Dinghuibacter silviterrae: one gene and its partner. The protein of the gene in region 1 interacts with the protein of each later gene in a pairwise test. Links are inferred from orthologs where the notes say so. Each region holds a gene or a part of one and is shown in the gene's direction. Other genes may lie near its edges. The genes, in order: EDB95_RS24170 and rlmB.

What was found.
Region 2: the proteins of EDB95_RS24170 (region 1) and rlmB interact in binary tests that used the Escherichia coli proteins (3 or more experiments, as listed by UniProt). The link is inferred for Dinghuibacter silviterrae from one-to-one orthologs.

The regions. Positions count from the first base shown.
Region 1 is NZ_SODV01000002.1:1,710,214-1,720,616, reverse strand. Bases 5,097-7,968 are described here. They hold EDB95_RS24170 (NAD(P)H-hydrate dehydratase), read left to right. Parts: upstream 5,097-5,687; coding sequence 5,688-7,250; downstream 7,251-7,968. Other genes in these bases: EDB95_RS24165 (sodium-translocating pyrophosphatase), read left to right, coding at 7,299-7,968; EDB95_RS24175 (OstA-like protein), read left to right, coding at 5,097-5,670. Outside these bases: EDB95_RS24190 (putative LPS assembly protein LptD), read right to left, coding at 1-1,813; EDB95_RS24185 (N-acetylmuramoyl-L-alanine amidase family protein), read left to right, coding at 1,930-2,901; EDB95_RS24180 (MlaD family protein), read left to right, coding at 2,978-3,982; more of EDB95_RS24175, read left to right, coding at 3,985-5,096; more of EDB95_RS24165, read left to right, coding at 7,969-9,503; EDB95_RS24160 (RNA polymerase sigma factor), read left to right, coding at 9,574-10,173; EDB95_RS24155 (FecR domain-containing protein), read left to right, coding at 10,207-10,403. UniProt on the Escherichia coli protein: Bifunctional enzyme that catalyzes the epimerization of the S- and R-forms of NAD(P)HX and the dehydration of the S-form of NAD(P)HX at the expense of ADP, which is converted to AMP.
Region 2 is NZ_SODV01000001.1:3,758,003-3,768,394, forward strand. What follows is about bases 2,398-5,258. They hold rlmB (23S rRNA (guanosine(2251)-2'-O)-methyltransferase RlmB), read left to right. Parts: upstream 2,398-3,368; coding sequence 3,369-4,148; downstream 4,149-5,258. Other genes in these bases: EDB95_RS16170 (efflux RND transporter permease subunit), read left to right, coding at 2,398-2,762; EDB95_RS16175 (YcxB family protein), read left to right, coding at 2,877-3,356; EDB95_RS16185 (hydroxymethylglutaryl-CoA lyase), read left to right, coding at 4,138-5,031; EDB95_RS16190 (hypothetical protein), read right to left, coding at 5,099-5,258. In the rest of the region: more of EDB95_RS16170, read left to right, coding at 1-2,397; more of EDB95_RS16190, read right to left, coding at 5,259-5,401; EDB95_RS16195 (ABC-F family ATP-binding cassette domain-containing protein), read right to left, coding at 5,445-7,448; EDB95_RS16200 (DUF3347 domain-containing protein), read left to right, coding at 7,517-8,101; EDB95_RS16205 (M20/M25/M40 family metallo-hydrolase), read left to right, coding at 8,192-9,760; EDB95_RS16210 (helix-turn-helix domain-containing protein), read right to left, coding at 9,802-10,023; EDB95_RS16220 (hypothetical protein), read right to left, coding at 10,376-10,392. UniProt on the Escherichia coli protein: Specifically methylates the ribose of guanosine 2251 in 23S rRNA.

The DNA.
Region 1 (10,403 bases):
CCGTGCTGGTGCTGACGCCATAGGTCATTTGGCGCTGCTGAAAAAAGCCTTTATAGATGGTGGTGTCGAGCTTTGAATTTTTGTTGTCCCAGGTCTTGATGAGTTGGCGGGAGAACCAGGTCTCGTCGTAGCTGACGCTGGGGGCGATCTGGACGGCGTGATTGAATATGGAGGGCAGGGACAGCGTGATGGGTATGGTGTGGTGGACGCCCCATTGGAGGGTGTCCAGGACTTGTTTGAAGGAAAAGGCGGTATCGTAAAACGACATCAGCGTCTGATAGGAACCGTTATAGCCGATGCCGAGGTTTTGGTACCATTTTTTGGTGCCCACCTGGTCCTTCTTTTGGAAAGGATAGATGGTATTCATGGTAAAATTGAGGTTGGGTAGCGAGACGTTCCACAACCGCTGCTGGGTGTTTTGGTTCTGGCTGAACGCGGCGGAAAAATAAAACGGGGTACCCGTAAAGGTCCTGGTATAGGCCACGGAGGACTGGACCTGGTTTTGGTAGACCTGGCCGATATAGTTGGTCTGGTACTGGTTGTATTTACTCGTCATCAGGTTCACCGAGGAATTGAAAGTGATGCCGGGGTGGGCCTTGGTGTCCTGGGTGTGCGCCCATTGGAGGTTGAAGTTGGTGGACTGCTGGTAGTCGGGGTCGCCCTTAAAGGCGATCTTGGTATCGATCACGGAGAAATTCACGGAACCCCTGTAGTGGTAACGGACGTAATAAGAGGGATCCAGGTCGAGTTCCCAACTGCCGTAGGAATAGATGTTCCCCTTGATGAGGAAGTCCATATTCTGGCTGATCACCTTGTAATAGCCCAGCCCGGTGAGCCCCAACCCCTGTTGGTCGTTGACGGTAAACGCCGGCGGCAGCAGACCGCTGTGCTGGCCGTCAACCAGGGGGAAGATGCCGTAGGGGATGCCTATGGGAAAAGGGATCCCTTCGAATTCGGGACGGGTATAGCCGGTGATGGCGAATTTCCCGGAGATATACTTGATGCGTTTGGCGCGGAAAGCGAAGTGGGGCGTGTCGAGGTCGCAGGTGGTAAACCGGGCGTTGTAGGCGTAAAAGGTGTTGTTGTCGATCTTTTTTGACCGCTGGCTGTGGATAAACATCTCCCCTTCCTGCCCGTCGGCATTAAAGCTAAGTCCCTTTTTCGATTTCATGTTGTACTTCATGGAATCGGACACTACGAGGTCCTGTTTCTGGGTAAACTCGGGGCGCTGGAGGAGCAGGCCGTTGGAGTCGACCCCGGGCGCGGGCAACGCGGTGAGGACCTGGGAGGTCTGGTCCATGACGATGATGCCGGATTTGAGCTTGAGGTCCTTGTAATCGGTTGTCGCCTGATCGTAGAGCAGGACGCGTTTGTGGGGAATGTCCAGGACCATGGAGTCTTCGGCCGCGTAGCTGATGGGGGCGTCGAGGGAATCTTTGGCCAGGGGGATCGCCAGGGAGTCGAGGACCAGGCGGTGGGTCGAGTCGCCGGAAGCACGGCTCGTCGTGTCACCCGGGGTGCGGTGCGTGGTGTCCGCGGCCCGGCCGGTGGTGTCGCCCTGCGCACGGCTCGTCGTGTCACCCGGGGCGCGGTGCGTGGTGTCGCCAAGTCCGCGGGCATGGGCCGTGTCGGCGGCCGCTGGCCGGACCGTAGCTCCGGGCCGCGTGGTGTCATCCCCGGCTGTGCGCAGCGGGTTGCTGACGGTACCCGTGACCGTGACCCGCCCCTGGACGGGGCCGGCATACCACGCCCTTTTCGAAAAGGGCCGCGGATGGGCGACGGCAAACAGGGATACGCATACAATGCCCGTCAAAAGATATTTATAGCTAAATTTGCGATGACTCCTCATACAGCACCGGGGCAAAAATAGCAAATGGGTATTATATTGCTCAGTAAAGGAGGGGGTTTATGAAAAATATAACTAAGGGTATGAAGCGACAATCCATAGGCATTCTGACTGGCTGTGTCCTGCTCCTGTTCGTGACTGTATGTTCGTTTTACCGTGGCCCCGTGAAAAAGGGTCCGTTCCAACTACACAAAGGGATCAATACCATCATCGTTGACGCAGGCCACGGGGGGCGCGACAATGGGGCATCCGGCTCCTATTCCAAGGAAAAGGACCTGACCCTGCAGATCGCCATGAAATTGGGGAGAACCTTGCACGAAACCCTGCCGGGCGTACGCATCGTGATGACCCGCACGACGGACGTTTACCAGCCCGTAGGAGAAAAAGCACAGATCGCCAATGATAACCATGGGGACCTTTTTCTTTGCATCCACTGCGACTATATGGACCTGGTCAAGCGGCGCTTCGAAGGATACCGCAGAGTCGCGTACTATACGGGCAAGGGCAGCGCCCGCAAACGCCACATACGCAAGATCCCCATCTATCACAAATACTTTGTCGCAGACCCGGAGCCTGTCGGTACGGCTACCTTTATCTTCACGGCCAGGAAGGCAGAAGACAAAGTAAAAGCGGCGCTGGAAGGCCTGGCCGACAGGGATACCACCACCGCCGAGGGCGAAATGGAGTCGGATTCCACGGACTCGGAAAACACCCTGCCCGACTCGCCGGAAGCCACGATAGAAGCCATGCTTTGGTCCAAGAGCTATTTCCAGAAAAGCTATAAACTGGCGGGCATGATCGAGGACGAGTTTGGGGACCGGAGCCTGGGTGTAAAGCAACGCTATACGGGTATCCGGGTCCTTGAATCCACGAACATGCCGAGCGTCCTGGTGGAAACGGGTTTCCTTTCCAATAAAGGGGACGAGGATTTCCTGAACAGCGACAGCGGCCAGCAGGAGATCGCCGACGCGATTACCCGGGCGGTGGTCAAATACAAGGCACAGGCGGAAGGCAAGACGGTGGCGGAAATCACCGATTCTACGCGGCGGAAATGAAAATAACGCCTTACTTTTGGCGTTGGGGCGTCTTCGGCGCCCCGCAACCCAGATAAAGACCAGCACACAAACCGGAATGAAGATATCTAATGAAACAAAGGTAGGCGCCCTGGCGGCGGTTGCCATCACGTTGCTGATCCTTGGCTTCAACTTCCTGAAGGGCCGCAATTTGTTCTCCAATGCGCACCGGATTTACGCGAAATACGCCAACGTATCCGGCCTGGGGACGTCCAACCCGGTCATGATCAACGGGCTCCAGGTGGGCACTGTATACGACATCAAACCGCTGGATAAGAACGTCGACACCATCCTGGTCACCCTTAACCTGACCAGGGACATCAATATTCCTGACAATTCGGTCGCGGCTATCGCCACCCCGCTCCTGGGAACCCCGGAAGTGGACCTCAGGATCGGGAATTCCACCCGCCTGATCCAGGTGGGGGATACGATCCAAAGCCAGGCCGCCCTCGGCCTGATGGACAACGCCCTGAAAACGGTGGACCCGGTACTGACGCAGGTGGGTCTGGTCCTGCATTCGGTGGATTCTGTCCTGAATAAGTTCTCGGACATCCTCGACCCCAGGACCAAGGGTAACCTTCGCGACATGATCGCCTCCTTTAGCAAGGACGCCAGCGCCCTAACGGTCACCCTTAACCGGGTCAACGGCCTGCTCGACAAGGAGAACGGCTCCCTGTCCAAGACCATGGACAACCTCGATTCCTTTACGGGGAACCTGGCCAAAAACAACGACGCCCTGACGGGGACGCTTCAGAACCTCAAAAAAACGACCGACCAGTTGGCGGACGGTAACCTGGGAAAGACCCTGGAACAGTTGAAAACGAGCACCGCCCAGTTGCAGGACATCCTGACCAAAGTCAACAACGGCAGCGGTTCGGTAGGGGCGCTCTTAAACGACAAAACCCTGTATAATAAGTTAAATTCGACGGTGCGGAGCATCAATACATTGGTGGATGACTTAAAATTGCACCCGAAGCGTTATGTCAACATCACCGTTTTTGGTAAAAAAGACCGGTCTACGCCCCTGAAGGCACCGTTGAGCGAGGACAGCACGCAGCACTAAGCATGAAAAGCGGCATTTTATTTATTATACTGACCCTGTTGGGGGTCGCTGTTTTTGCGCAGCAGAAGCCCGCGGGAGCACCCGTGGCGCCCGCTCCGGATACGGGCACGCGTATCGTCATTATCATCCACACCGACCAGCTCGAACAGATCACCCGGGACACGGTGCAGTTGGAAAAGCTGATCGGCCATGACACGCTCCGGGAGGGGAATACAAAGCTGTACGCGGACAGCATGTATTTCAATCAGCGGGCCAACGAGGTCGAGGCCTTTGGCGCGGTCCACATCAACGACAACGACTCCATCAATATCTATTCGCGCTATCTGAAATATTACGCGACGCCGAAAAAGGCCCTGTTGCGAAGGGATGTGCGGATGACGGATGGGAAAAATGTATTGACCACGGATTCCCTGGACTATGACCTCCCGACCCACGTCGGCACCTACATCAAAGGAGGAAAGGTGGTGAATGGCACGACCGTCGTCACCAGCATCAACGGTCTTTATAACGGGAACACCAAGGATGTGACCTTTATAAAGAACGTCCACCTGGTGGACCCCGCCTATAAGATTACGAACGACAGCCTGACCTATAATATGGAGACGAAGGTGGCCAGTTGGGAGGTCCCGACGGTCATCGTCGATTCTACCGGTACGATCCACACGAAAAGCGGGTATTACGACCTGAAGAAAAACCTGTTTTACTCCACGAAGCGGCCCGTGATCGTCGACAGCGCCGGAAGCGTCACCGCGGACCAACTGGCTTACGACAGGGCGAGCGGGAACGGGGAAGCCCGGGGGAACGTCGTCTACAAGGACACCTCGTCAAATACGATGCTGGCAAACCATGTCTTTTTCAACCGCGCCCGGAAAAACGTGCTGGCCACGGAAAAACCGGTGCTCATCGTGCTCCAGGGCAAAGACACGACGTATATCGCGGCGGACACCTTTTATTCGGGTTTGGTCAGACACCTGAGGGTTTTCCGCAGACACCTCAACGCGCTGGGGGACACGAGCCTTTTCCCTCCGGGATCGGATTCGTCCTATCATCCCAGGAAGAAGGACACCTCGGCCCAACTGGCGTACGAGGAACCCACGGACAGTCTGCCGCCCGGCAAGGACAGCACGCTTCGCTTCATGATGGGTTTCCACCACGTGCGCGTTTTTTCGGATTCGCTCCAGGCGAAGTCGGACAGCCTTTTTTACTCGGACGTGGATTCGGTATTCCAGTTTTTTACCAAACCCGTGGTGTGGGCCAACAAAAGCCAGATCACAGCGGATACGATGTACCTGTATACCAAACACCAGTCCCCGTCGCGTCTGTTTGCGTTTAACAACGGGTTTATCATCCAGAAGGTGGCCAAGGATTTTTACAACCAGATCCAAAGCCGGACGATCAACGGCTATTTCAAGGACGGGGCGATCGATTATATGCGGTCGAAAGGGAATGCGCACAGCATTTATTTTGCGCAAAACGACAGCCTGCAGTTCCTGGGATTGAGCCTGGACGAGGCGGACGCGATCGACATGTATTTTGAAAAACGGGAGCTGGACCATGTCGTGTATAGAAATGGGGTGAAAGGGACGACCATCCCGATGGGGCAGATCCAGATCGAACAAACCCGTTTGCCGGGCTTCCGCTGGCTGGAAGCGCTCCGGCCCAAATCGAAGGAAGAGCTTTTCCAATAACTGCACAACAGCATCTTATGAAAGTCTACACCGGCCAGCAGATCCGGGCGTGGGACGCCTATACGATTGCCCACGAGCCCATTTCTTCCCTCCAGCTCATGGAACGGGCCGCGGTGGCCTGTTGCCACTGGATCACGACCAACTACGCCCTCAAAGGGAAGGTCTATTATATCTTTTGCGCCAAGGGCAACAACGGGGGGGACGGTCTGGCCCTGGCCCGGCTCCTGCTGGAACGGCACATCCCCACACAGGTATTCATCCTGGAGTTCGGGAACAAGGGGACCGAGGACTTCCAGGCGAACCTGTCCGCGTTGCACGCGCTGACCCAGAACATCATGTATATCCAGGGCGAGGACGCCTTCCCTACCCTCCCGGCGGGCGCGGTCATCGTGGATGCCCTGCTGGGTTCGGGTCTGAACCGGCCCCTGGAGGGGCTGACGGCTGCTTTGGTGCGTTTCCTGAACGGCAGCGGTCTGCCCATCCTGGCGATTGATCTGCCGACGGGTTTGCGGACGGACGAACCCAGCACGGAGGGCCCGTCGGCAACAGGCACCGGGGCACAAGGCGCCAGCACACCGGGTGCCGGGGCGCCGGACGGCGGAGCCGTCGTGATCCGCGCCGCCCATACGCTGACGCTGGGCGCCTGGAAGCTGGGGCTGCTCCTGGCGGAAAACGCACCCTTTTTCGGGGAAGTGCACCTCCTGCCCATCGGGCTGCACCCGGGTTACGAGGCGGAGTCGCGGCTGGAAGTGGTGGAGCCCGCCGTGGTGGCAAAATGGTACCGGCCGCGGCCCTCCTTCGGACACAAGGGTACCTTCGGACACGCCCTGCTGGTCGCGGGAGGTGAGGGCAAAATGGGAGCCTGTATCTTAAGCGCCCGGGCTTGTCTCCACAGCGGCGTGGGCCTGACGACGGTTTTTGTCCCGCATGCCCAGGTGCCCATCGTTCAGACGGCGGTACCCGAAGCCATGGCCCTGGCAGACCTGGCCCGCATAGACCCTGCGTCTTATAAAGCCTTGGGGATAGGCCCGGGCATGGGGACGGACAAAAAGGCCCTGGACCTCCTGGAGCGGTTGCTGGTCATGGCGCGCTCGACGCCGCTTGTCCTGGACGCCGACGCCCTGACCCTGTTGGGAAATCATCCTCATTCATGGAAGGATGTTCCGGAAGGGGCCATACTGACGCCCCACCCCAAGGAATTCGAGCGGCTATTCGGCCCCGTCGCCACCGACTTCGAGCGGCTCCAGATGGCCCTGGAGCAGGCGGTAAGGCGCCAATGCGTCATCGTCCTCAAGGGACACCGCACCCTGGTCGCCGGCCCGGACGGATCCGGGTATTTCAATACAACGGGCAATGCCGGTATGGCCACCGGCGGGAGCGGCGACGTCCTTACGGGCATCCTTACCAGCCTTTTAGCCCAGGGCTATCCCAGCTTCCAGGCCGCCGTTTTGGGCGTTTACCTGCACGGTCTGGCGGGGGACCTGGCGCTGGACGAGCAGTCCATGGAAAGTTTGACGGCCTCCGGGATCGTGGATAGCTTGGGGAAAGCCTTTAAACATTTGGGTTCTGGACATATATAAATCGACCCATTCCCTTATTTTTGCCGTCATTTTATTATTGTCATTGCTATGAGTAATATTGTTTACCTGGTTCCAGCGGCCGGCATTTTGGCCCTCATTTATACCTTTATTCGTTTTAGTTGGGTCGCCCGCCAGGATGCCGGGAACGACCGGATGCAAGACATCGCCAGACACATTGCGGAAGGCGCCATGGCCTTTCTCAAGGCTGAATACAAAATCCTAAGCTATTTCGTGATCATCGCCGCCCTGCTGCTTGGCTACATGGGCAGCCAGAACGCGGGGTCGAGCTACCTGATTTTCCTTTCCTTCGTACTGGGCGCCGTATTTAGCGCCCTGGCCGGGTTTATCGGGATGCGGGTCGCCACCAAGGCCAACGTTCGCACGGCCCAGGCCGCGCGGAGCAGCCTTGCCAAGGCGCTCAACGTCTCCTTTACCGGGGGCTCCGTCATGGGGCTCGGGGTAGCCGGTCTGGCCGTCCTGGGTCTGGGCAGCCTCTTTATCGTCCTGATCAAATTGTTCGCACCCGACGTCATGGCGACCGATCCCCTGGTCACCAAGGCCATCGAGGTCCTCACCGGTTTCTCGCTGGGCGCCGAGTCCATCGCGATGTTTGCCCGTGTCGGCGGCGGTATCTACACAAAGGCCGCGGACGTAGGGGCTGATTTGGTAGGAAAAGTAGAAGCAGGCATCCCCGAAGACGATCCGCGCAACCCCGCCACCATCGCCGATAACGTAGGCGACAACGTGGGCGACGTCGCCGGTATGGGCGCCGACCTTTTCGGTTCCTATGTCGCCACCGTCTTAGCCACCATGGTGCTGGGTCATGAAACCCAGGCCTCCGACGCCTTTAACGGGTACTCCCCCATCCTGCTCCCCATGCTCATCGCGGGAGCCGGGATCATCTTTTCCATCATCGGTACTTTCTTTGTCCGCATATCGGATTCCGCCGGTATCAGCACGACTGCCGTACAAAGGGCGCTGAACATGGGCAACTGGGGGTCGATCATCCTGACTGCCATCGTCGCCTACTTCATCACCAACTGGCTCCTCCCCGATACGCCGATGGAGCTGCGTGGTTTTAGCTTTACCAAACTCCAGGTCTTCGGCTCCATCGCCGTGGGTCTTGTCGTGGGTACGCTGATGAGCCTGATCACCGAATACTATACGGCCATGGGCCGGGGTCCGGTCACCAGCATCATCCAACAATCGGGCACGGGTCACGCCACCAACGTCATCGGCGGTCTCGCCGTGGGTATGGAATCAACCTGCCTCCCCATCCTGGTCCTCGCCGGTGGTATCTATGGTTCTTATGCTTTTGCCGGGCTTTACGGGGTGGCCATTGCCGCCGCGGGTATGATGGCCACGACGGCCATGCAGCTCGCGATCGACGCCTTTGGTCCCATCGCCGACAACGCCGGCGGGATCGCCGAAATGAGCGAACTGCCCAAGGACGTCCGCGAAAAAACCGACATCCTCGACGCCGTGGGCAACACCACCGCCGCCACGGGTAAAGGCTTTGCCATCGCATCCGCCGCCCTCACGTCCCTGGCCCTGTTTGCCGCTTTTGTGGGCGTCGCCGGGATCACCGGGATCAATATTTATAAGGCCGACGTTCTCGCCTGTCTGTTTGTAGGCGGGATGATCCCCTTCGTCTTCTCTTCCCTGGCCATCCGCGCCGTTGGACAAGCCGCCATGGCCATGGTCGAGGAAGTCCGCCGCCAATTCCGTGAAATCCCGGGGATCATGGAAGGCACGGGTAAACCCGAATACGAAAAGTGCGTGGCCATTTCCACAAAAGCCTCCATCCAGAAGATGCTCCTGCCCGGCGCCATCGCCCTGCTGTCACCGTTGATCATCGGGTTCCTCGTGGGTCCCGAAGCACTGGGCGGTTTCCTCGCCGGTGCTACCGTGAGCGGTGTTTTGATGGGTATCTTCCAGAACAACGCCGGTGGCGCCTGGGACAATGCCAAAAAGAGCTTTGAAAAAGGCGTCGTCATCAAAGGCGAAACCTACTACAAGAAATCGGAACCCCACAAAGCCTCCGTCACCGGGGACACTGTGGGTGATCCGTTCAAGGATACGTCCGGGCCTTCCATGAACATCCTGATCAAACTGATGAGCATCGTGTCGCTCGTGATTGCACCGACGCTGGCGGCGGTGTGGCACACGAAGGATGCGGCGCCTGCGGCGAAGGTGATCAAGCACGAACCCGTGAAGACGGTGGCTGTGCACACCACTGCCTACGCCCACTAGATTATATAATTATTAAGCGCCCCCGGGAACCACTTCCCGGGGGCTTCTTTTTTTTACTTTCGCCGTCACATTGACTGGCGAGCTCATATACGAAGAACGTTTGCTCCTGGCCCGCATAGCGGAAGGAGACAAAGACGCCTTCCGGCGCCTGTTCCATCGCTACAACCCCACGCTCTGGCCATTTATTCTAAAGCTCACGGGTTCCCCCTCCGCGGTGGAAGACGTCCTCCAGGAAGTCTTTTTAAAGATCTGGATACACCGGGACAAACTAACAGCCGTTGAAAATCCGAAGGCGTATATCGTCCGCATCGTTTCCAACGAATCGGCGAACTACCTGCGGCAGATGGCGCGGGAGAAGCGTTTGTTCGCGCCGGGGCTGCCCGGCGCTGCCCCGCTGGCCGATGAGCCCTCCGCCCCGTTGGTCGACGAAGCCCTCGCGCTCCGCGAAACCGAATCCCTGCTTCGGGATGCCGTCAGCCGCCTGCCCGAGGCCTGCCGGCAGGTGTATCAGATGAGCCGGGAAGACGACCTCCGCATCCCCGAGATCGCCTCCGAACTCCACCTCTCCCCTCATACCGTCAAGAACCAATTGAGCAAAGCGCTTCGCGTGCTGAGAGGGCAATTGGGGCCGGCGGCGATGGGCCTTCTTATTTTTTTTAACCGCCCGTAGTCCCATTCCCATTTTGTAGCGTCTTGTAAGTATATGCTACAGGACCTGCTCCGCAAATACATGCAAGGCACGATCAGTGAAACAGAACTTCACGAACTGGAAGAATGTCTTGATTGCGCGGACACGAGTCTTTCCGAAGCGTTGGCAAGCCTTCTCGAAGAAGCCCCGGAGATGCCCGCTTACCGGGATGAAGACTGGGAGCCGGTCTACGCGCGCATCGAGGCGCGTCT
Region 2 (10,392 bases), on another replicon or contig:
CTTCCGCCGATATGGAGGCCACCAAGCTGTATGACATCGTCAACCAGAAGATACAACCCCTGTTGTCCCGGCTCCCTGGCATGGCCCAGGTGACGCTGGTCGGTGGTTCCGAGCGCGAGATCCAGATCAACGTGAATTCCCAGAAACTGGAGGCCTATAAACTGTCCCTTGCGCAGGTGCGCCAGGTCGTGACCAACGCCAACCAGGAATTCCCCACGGGCGCCATCAAAACGGATGCACAAAACACGTCGATCCGCCTGGCCGCGAAGTTTACCAGCATCGACCAGATCCGCAACCTTGTCATCACCACCACCGATGACGGTACCCAGGTCCGTTTGTCTGATGTCGCCGACGTCCAGGACGGGATCAAAGACCAGGACCAGCTCTCCCGCGTGGACAGGGTCGACGCCATCGCCCTCCAGCTCCAGAAGCAAACCGACGCCAACGCCGTCGAGGTGTCCAAGGAAGTGAAGGCCGCCGTTGCCCAGCTCGAACAGGACTACTCGGCCTACAAACTCAAGCTCAACATCGCCAACGATACCACCACCTTTACGCTGGATTCGGCGAACTCCGTCATCCGCGACCTTTTTATCGCCGTCCTCCTCGTGGCCGCGGTGATGCTGCTGTTTCTGCACACCCTGAGGAACGCCTTTATCACGATGATCTCGATCCCGGCCTCGCTGGTTGCGACGTTTATCGGGATCAAGCTCCTGGGCTATTCGCTCAACCTCATGTCCCTGCTGGGGCTCTCGCTGGTAGTCGGGATCCTGGTGGACGACGCCATCGTGGTCCTGGAGAACATCCACCGGCACATGGAAATGGGCAAAAACAAGGTGCGCGCTGCCTACGACGGCGTCGCGGAGATCGGCACCACCGTTATGTCCATCACCTTTGTCATCGTGGTGGTGTTCCTTCCCATCTCCCTGACCAACGAAATCGTGTCCCAGATCCTGCGGCAGTTTTGTATCGTGGTCGTCATCGCCACGGGTTTCTCCCTGCTCGCGTCGTTTACGATCGTGCCCCTGTTGTACTCCCGCATGGGTAAGGTGGAACATTTGACGGGGAAAAATATTTTCGAAAAATTCATCATGTGGTTCGAGCGCCGTCTCGACGCCTTCACCCACTGGATGAGCGCCACGCTCCGCTGGTGTCTGCGCCACCGGATCGCGACCCTCGGGATCGCCACCGTGCTGCTCTTTTCCTCCTTTTACCTGGTCGGCGGCGGCTTTATCGGGGGGGAATTCATCCCCAACGGTGACCGCGGCCAGTTTATCGTCGCCCTGGAACTGCCCAAGGACGCCTCCGTCCAGCAGGCCAACCAGGCCACGATGAAAGCCGAAGCCTACTTAGCCACCAAACCGGAGATCACCTCCATGATCACCGTGGTAGGGCAGGCCAGCGCCGACAACTTCGGCCAGGCCAACCAGGCCGTGGCCTACGAGTCCCAGATCACCGTGACCCTTGTCGACGAAAGCAAACGCAGCGTCGGCTCCGACATCTATGCCGCCCACGTCAAACAGGAACTCGCCGCCCAGCTTACCGGGGTGAAGGTCAAAACCCTCCCCGTGAGCATCCTCGGTTCCGCCCAGGCCGCCCCCATCCAGCTCGACGTCCTTGGCGCCGACCTCGACAGCGCCATGGCTTTTGCCAATGTCGCCCTGGAGACCCTGCGAAAGATCAACGGTGTCACCGAAGCAAAACTGTCCATGGAAAACGGCACCCCTGAGGTCGACGTCCACTTCGACCGCGACAAGATGTCCGCATTGGGGCTGACCCTCGACGTCGTCGGTGCCACCATGCAGACTGCCTTCCAGGGAACCGCGGACGACAGCAAACTCAAATACCGTCAGGGCGCCTACGAATACGACATCAACATGCGTTTCGGGAAGTTCGACCGCAAGAACATCGCCGACGTATCCAACCTTTCTTTTGTCAACAATAAAGGACAGCTCGTCAAACTCAACCAGTTTGCCACCGTCACCGAAGGCTCCGGCCCCAGCGAACTCGAACGCCGCGACAAAAGCCCCTCCGTATCCGTCCGCAGCCAGGTCATCGGCCGTCCTTCCGGTACCGTGACCGCAGAATTTGCGGCCGCGTTGCTCAAGCTCCGCCGTCCCACCGGGGTCACCTACATCTTTGCCGGTGACCAGGAAAACCAAGGCGACGCCTTTAGCACCCTCGGGATCGCCCTGCTGATCTCCATCGTCCTCGTCTACCTCATCATGGTTGCCCTGTACGACAGCTACGTGTATCCCATGGTCGTCATGGGGTCACTCCCCATGGCCCTGATCGGCGCCCTGCTCGCCCTCGCCCTGACCAACAATACCCTCAATATCTTTACGATCATGGGTATGATCATGCTCATGGGTCTGGTCGCCAAAAACGCCATCATCCTCGTCGACTTCACCAACCAAAGCAAGGCCGAAGGCCACAATACCTTCGACGCCCTCGTCTACGCCAACCACGCCCGTCTCCGCCCCATCCTCATGACCACCATCGCCATGGTGTTCGGGATGTTGCCCATCGCCCTCGCCAAAGGCGGCGTGTCCGCGGTAGAAAACGGCCTCGCCTGGGTCGTCATCGGCGGTCTGGTCAGCTCCATGTTCCTGACGCTGATCGTCGTGCCCGTCATCTACTCGCTGGCCGACGGGTTTATGCGGCGGTTCCACCTCGGGCATCCTGAAAAGAAGAAACAAGTCATCCAGCAAATGGCGGAAGAGCCCTCCGGGAATGGGCAGGCCGTTGTTGCGGTACATCATTAATCTTGATACACTCACTACGTCTGATGAGCGCGGCCCCAGGAGGGGCCGCGCTTGCGTTTGGGCCCCTCCTGGGCCGCGTTTGGGTTCCCGGCCGGGAACCCTTATTTTTGCCCAATGTCCTTTACCGTCAACGCCTTTCTCACCCGCTCCGAGTTTATCCGCATGAGCGTCCGGCGCACCTACACCAACCCGGTCATCCTTTTTTTCTCCTGTGTGGGCGTGGCTGCGCTGGGCCTGGGGCTGCTCCAACTGGCGCACCTGGTTCCGCCTTTCGGGAATATATATCCCACGCTTTTTATCGGTGTCTATTTCTGTCTCGCTTTTCCGGCGTTCAATGCCTGGCTGGCCGCCCGCACCTACCGCTACGGAACCCTGAGTTCCCAACACGTCGTGTACACGTTTTCGGAGGAAGGGTTGCGGCTGAGTACCGCTACGGACGCCCTTCCCTGGGAGGGGATCGTGCGCAAGCAGCGCATTGGGAAGTACCTGTTGCTCTTTACCGACCGGGTGTCGGCTTTTATACTGCCGATAGACGGGTTTAGTGCCGAGGGGCTGGCGTTTGTTGCGGCGCATGTGCCGAAGGGGCGGATTTAGTACCTTTGCCCGATGCGTTTTGTTTCCCAAAAAACCGCGAGGCCCTCTTTCGCGAAGCCCTCTTTAGTGATCGGCCGCAAGCCCCTGCTTGAAGCCCTTGAAGCCGGTAAGGGCATGGACAGAATCTTTATGCAAAAGGGCGTGTCCGGCGAAGGGATCGACGAGATCCGAAAGCTCGCGGCTACCCTTCAGGTGCCTATCAATACCGTTCCGGTTGAAAAGCTCAACGGCTTTACCCGGGCAAACCACCAGGGCGTCGTCGCGATTGCCGCGCTGATCACCTACATGGACCTCCAGGCGGTCATCGACCAGACGGTGGAAAAGGGGGTGGCGCCGCTCCTGGTTATGCTCGACGGCGTCACCGACGTCCGGAACATCGGTGCCATTGCCCGGAGCGCGCTTTGCTGCGGGGCGCAGGCGCTGATCATCCCCGACAAAGGCGTGGGGGCCCTCAACGAAGAGGCCATGAAGTCCTCCGCGGGGGCCCTGGAAAAGATCCATGTATGCCGCGTGTCCAGCCTGCTGAAGGCCGTCGATACGCTGCACCTCAATGGCATCCAGGTGTACACGTCTGAAATGAACGCGCCCTCCCGTGTTTTCGAATTGGACTGGACCATCCCCGCCTGTATGATCATGGGCAACGAGGAAACCGGTGTCCAGCCCTTTTTACGCAAAGCCGCCGACGCCCGTTTCACGATCCCCATGGCCGGGACGTTTGATTCGTTCAACGTCTCCGTCGCCGCGGGGATCATACTCTACGAAGCACTGAAAAGCCGCCTATATGCACACTAAGGACAGCACCGCGCCCGCCCTCAAAAACAACCGTTTTGTAAAAGTCATCGAATGCCCCCGCGACGCCATGCAGGGCTGGAAACACCAGATCCCCACGGCCGTCAAGGTGGACTATATTAATGCCCTGTTGCGCGTCGGCTTTGACACCCTTGACTTCGGGAGCTTCGTATCCCCCAAAGCCATTCCCCAGATGGCTGACACCGAGGCCGTCCTCGCCGGGCTGCACCGACCGATCCACGACACCCGTCTGCTTGCGATCATCGCCAACCGCCGGGGGGCCGAAGAAGCCTGCAGCCACCCCGAAGTGGGTTACCTTGGGTATCCCTTCTCCGTGTCCGAGACCTTTCAACTTCAAAACACCGGCGCTACCATCGCCGAATCCCTCGAACGCGTCTTCGACATCCACTACCTCGCCAAACAGTCCGACAAACAACTCGTCGTTTACCTGTCGATGGCCTTTGGCAATCCCTACGGTGACGCCTACTCGAAGGACATCGTCTACCACTGGGCCCAAAAGCTCGCCCACATGGGGATCACCAGCATATCCCTGGCCGACACCGTAGGGTTGGCCAGTCCTTCCGATATTTTTCACCTCACCAAACACGTCGTGGACGCGCTCCCTGAAATGGAGATCGGCGTCCACCTCCACAGCCGCCCGGGCGAGGTCTCCGAAAAGGTCGCCGCCGCCCTTGACGCCGGCTCCCGCCGTATCGACGGGGCCATCGGTGGATTTGGCGGGTGTCCTATGGCGCAGGATGAGCTCGTGGGGAACCTGGATACGTCCGATATAGTTTCCTACCTGCATGCGCATGGGTACGAAACGCATATCAATGGCGAAGCCCTGGACGAGGCCAGGGCTTTCGCGGGGACGATCTTTGTGTAGGGCGGCGCCGACGGCTGCGCGGCACCGCGCCGTGCGTGTGCACACGGCTACGCGCCGCGCGCGGCGGCTACTGGCTCGTAAATTTCTGTAGCAAGCCCGGCAAGGCCGAGGTAATAGCCCCGGATACTTCCGGGCTCAGCCCGAATTTTTCGGCGAGGCTGTTGACGCCCCCGTCGAGTGCACTGGTCAGGGCGCTTCCCCCACCGAGGGCACCCAGCAAGCCGCCGCCCGCACCGCCTTCACCCGCCTGGTTAGCTACGTGTTGGGCAATTTCATTGTGCAACGCCTCTTGCTGGTCGGCAGGCAATGCCGCGACCTGGGGATTGTCTGCCAGATGATCCTTAACCGCTTGTAAAATTTCGTCAAACATTTTTTTGAATTGAGGTGTTTATAATGTTTGAAATATACGAAAATTAGGCACCGCCGAGTTCCACAAGTTTCTCGAAAACGACTTCGTATTCGCCGTTGAGACGCTCGATAGCGGCGACCGTGTCCTTATAGGCTTTTTCCGTCTCCTGGAACCTGGCGGCGTTGGCGTATACGTCGGGGCTGCCGAGGGCGGCTTCGAGCTCGGCCTTGCGGGCGTTGGTTTTCGCCAGTTCGGCTTCGACCTGCTCGAAACGGCGTTGGTGTTTTTGGAGCTCTTTTTTGGCTTCTTTGTCGATGGGCTCACCCCCAGGTTTTGGCGCGGGGGCGCTGACCTTCGGGGCGGGTGACGGAGGTGGGGCCGGTGCGGCGGCGGTTTTCGCCGCGGGCTCGTTCGCCGCGGCTTTGCCACTGCCCTTGCGGGGCGCAGCACTCTCCGCGGCGCGGGCCGCCATGCGGTTTTTCCAATCCACCCATTCCTCGTAGTGACCGACGAATTCTTTGATCTGGTGGTTCTCGTCGATTTCCCAGATTTTGTTGGCGGTCTTTTGGACGAAATAGCGGTCGTGGCTGACGAGGAGGAGGCTGCCTTCGTAGCGGTTTAACGAATCGATGAGGAGGTTGACGGAGTGCATGTCGAGGTGGTTGGTCGGTTCGTCGAGCAGGAGGAAGTTGGCCTTGCTGACGATGACTTTGGCCAGCGCGACGCGGGCTTTTTCGCCGCCGGACAGGACCTTGATTTTCTTTTCCACCTCATCACCGCTGAACAGAAAACAACCCAGTAGGGTGCGCAATTCGAACTCCGTCTTTTGCGAGCCGCAGTGCAACATTTCGGCGAGCACGGTCTGGTTGACGTCGAGGGCTTCGAGCTGGTGCTGGGCGTAAAAGCTTTCCACGACGTTGTGGCCCCAGACGCGTTCCCCGGTAAAGGGTTCCGTTCCGGCAATGATGCGCAGGGCGGTAGATTTACCCCGTCCATTGGCACCAATGAGGGCGATCTTGTCGCCCCTGTTGATCTCGGCGTCGGTATGTTCGAGGATGACGTTATTGCCAAAGGCTTTGCTGACGTCTTTGAGCGTGACCAGGATCTTACCGGGTTGTTGGTTGACGGAAAAGTTGATGCGCAAGTCGGGACGCTCGACCTTGACATCCTCGATACGGTCAAGTTTGTCGAGGCGTTTCATGGCGCTTTGCGCTGCGGCCGCTTTGGAGGCCTTGGCTTTAAATCGCTCGATAAAACGTTCCTGCTGGCGGATATAGTCCTGCTGGTTTTCGAAGGAGCGTTGCTGAAGCTCCGTCCGAAGGACTTTTTCCTCCATATAGTAGGAATAATTCCCTGAATAGATATGGAGCTGTTGCTGGTAGAGCTCGACGATCTTGGTGACCATGCGGTCGAGGAAGTACCGGTCGTGGGAAATGATCACGACGGAGCCCTGGTAGTGGACGAGGTATTTTTCCAGCCATTCAATGGACGGGAGGTCAAGGTGGTTGGTCGGTTCGTCCAAAAGGAGCAAATCGGGTTTTTGAAGAATCATTTTGGCGAGCAGGACGCGCATCCGCCAGCCCCCGCTGAACGTTTGATACGGGCGTTCGAGGTCGGCGTTGTTAAACCCAAGCCCCTGCAGGACTTCTTCAGTCTTGTGGTGGATGTTGTACCCGTCCAGCGTGTCGATCTCGTGGAGTTTTTCGGAATACTCCATGAGGAGGGCTTCGTCTTCTTTTTGCTCCAATATTTTACCCAACTCCTCGATTTCCTTTTCGAGTTGGAGGACGCGTTCGAAGGCACCCATCGCCACCCTCAAAACGGATTCACTGGTGTCGAAGCTGAGGAGGTCCTGGTGCAGGTAGCCGATGCTGGTTCCCCGGCCGCGAATGACTTCACCTTTGGACGGGCTGTATTCTCCCACGAGTACTTTCAAGAGGGTAGACTTGCCTGTCCCGTTATACCCGATCAAACCGATCCTTTCCCCCGGATGGATATGCCAGGTGGCCTCTTTTACAATCAAACGGGCACCGAATTCAAAGGTTACGTTTTGTAAGCCTGCGAGCATGATTTTAACTTTAAGCACGCAAAGTTACGCCCCTTAAATCCATTACCTTTATAAAAATTTGCCTCGCCATGCGTCGTTTCGTCCCGGCCGTCTGTATCCTGCTTGCCGCCCTGGCCTGTAACAACAAAGACAAGGAAGCCACGCCGCCGGCCCCCAAGCCGCAACCGGTCAAAGAAGGCAAGTATTCCGCCGCTTTCGGACAATCCCTGGACGGGATGATGACGAGCTACGAAGGCCTGGTCACAGCTTTTGCCAAGGGGGATACGGGACTGATCGGCCAAAACGGGCGTGTGTTCATGACAACGCTGGACAGCCTTCATTTTACGGACTTTGCGGTGGATACCCTGGTTTTTCAAACGGCCACCAGCCAGTTGTCGGATACCCGCACCGAGCTAAAAGGGTTGCTCGGTGAAGCTACACTCGCGTCCCGGCGGCAGGAGCTGAATATGGTTTCCCAGGACTTGTACGACCTGTTGCGCACGGTGCGGTATGACCGGAAAACCCTGTACCTGACCGAATGTGCGACTGCCCTGGGGGATGACAATCCGGGGGACTGGATCAGCCCGGTGGGGGATACCACGCGGATCATGAATCCCTATCTGGGGGCTGTGGGGTGTGCGCAGATCAAGGATTCGCTGCCGGAGCACCCGTAATCACCCGTTCATCCGGTACCCCGCCCGCCTGCATAGCCTGGTTTTGCCCTGGAGGCAAACTTGCCTAGCTTTTGTGTCTAAATCAACGACATGAGAAGATCTTTATGGGTGCTCGCCCTTTTGCTTGCCGCAGGCGGACCCGCCCTTGCGCAGGAAACGCCCGATCCGGCCGTGGTCGCCAAAATTGAAGACCAGGCCTTTAACCACTCACAAGTCATGAACATCGCTTTTTACCTGACGGACGTCAGCGGACCCCGCCTGACCAATTCGCCGGGTTATTTCCGCGCTGCCAACTGGGTAAAAAATACCCTGACGGACTGGGGTCTGTCCAACGCAACCCTCGAACCCTGGGGGGACTTTGGGAGCGGTTGGGAGCTGGATAAATCCTACCTGGCGCTAAAAGCGCCCTACTATCAACCGATCATGGCCTATCCAAAAGCCTGGACCGCTTCCACTAAGGGACTCGTTTCGGGGGCTGTCGTGTTGGTGGACGCAAAGGATTCGCTGGCGTTGTTAAACTATAAAGGGAAGCTGAAGGGAAAAATCGTGGTTTTCCCCAACGACGATACCCTCGCCGAGCCGTTCAAGGCCGATGCCATGCGGTATGTCGATACGGACCTGGCGAAAATGCAGGAGCCTCTGCCGGAGCGCCGCCGTGGGAACCCGGACTCCGCGCGTATGGCGCAGTTCCGCTTGCGCGGCGCCTTTGCCCGCCAGCAGGCTGCCTTCCTGAAAGACGAGGGCGCGCTGATGGTCCTGAGCGGCAACACCCGGGGCAAAGACGGGACGCTTTTTGTCCAGAGTTGGGGCGGGAACGCCCAAAACCTGCCCGCCGGGTTGACCGATATGGTGATTCCCATCGAGGACCTGCACCGCATCATCCGGCTCGTCAAAGCCGGTATCCCGGTTGAACTGGAAGGAGAGGTGAAGAGCCATTTTACCGACAATAAAGGGGATAAGCAGGGATATGACGTGGTAGGGGAGATCCCCGGTACCGATCCGCAGCTCAAAGACCAACTCGTTATGCTCGGCGGCCACCTGGATTCCTGGCACTCCTCCACCGGCGCCACCGATAATGCGGCTGGTTCCGCGGTCATGCTGGAGGCCGTTCGCATCCTGAAGACGCTGGACCTCCACCCCAGGCGGACCATCCGGATCGTGCTGTGGAGCGGGGAAGAACAAGGTCTGTTCGGGTCGAGGGGATACGTCAAAAACCACTTTGCCGACCCCACCACCATGGACCTGAAGCCGGAACAACCAAAGGTGTCCGCCTATTACAACCTGGACAACGGAAGTGGTCGCGTCAGGGGGGTATATCTGCAAGGGAATGAGGCTGTAAGACCTATCTTTGCGTCTTGGCTGACGCCGTTTGCTTCTTTAGATGCGTCGACCCTGACCATCCGCAATACCGGGAGTACCGACCACGTGTCCTTTGACGCCGTGGGGATCCCCGCCTTCCAGTTTATACAGGATCCGCTGGAATATGACACCAGGACCCACCACAGCACCGCAGATTCCTACGATCACCTTTCCGCCGAAGATTTGAAGCAAGCGGCCGCCATCGTGGCGACGTTTGTGTATCAGACGGCGGTGCGCGACCAGGAGCTGCCGCGGAAGCCGCTGCCGGAGGCGCGGCCGGCGGGGGCGAGGCCATTCTAAGATTGACTACATCAGAGTTGCCCGATACAAAAAAGCCGCCCTCACGAGGCGGCTTTACTTTTATGCTTTGAATTCAACAGTTCACCAGGCTCGCAGTCCAGAAAATCGGCAATACGAAACAGGTCAGGGATTGACGGCTGATTTTTGTTGTTCACCCAATCCGAAACGGCGTTGGGCGTGACCCCCATAAATTCCGCTAAGTCCTTGTTTTTCCTCCTGGCATCGCCAAGGGCGCCTTTGATCCTGTTGAATGGTGCTTTCACGGAGCGAATATAATCACTAATAAATTATTGAATTTCAGCCTGTTGTATTCGATCGGAATAAGTATTACATTTCTTGGAATAATATCTTATTTTTAAGAATTCAATTTGACATTTGTTGAATTGAGTTAGGGTTATGATTGTCGAGCCCCAGGTTATCCAACCCGGGGCTCTTTCGTTGGTGCCCGCGGACGACTTGCCGCCGGTGACGCGGTTCTACGAAAATACTAAAAAATTTAGCAAAATAGGGTAAAAAGAAACCCCCATTCAGGAGAATTTGGGGGTTTGTAGGAGCGGAAAACGCGGTTCGAACGCGCGACCTCTTGTTTGGGAAACAAGTGCTCTACCAGCTGAGCTATTTCCGCAAAGGGA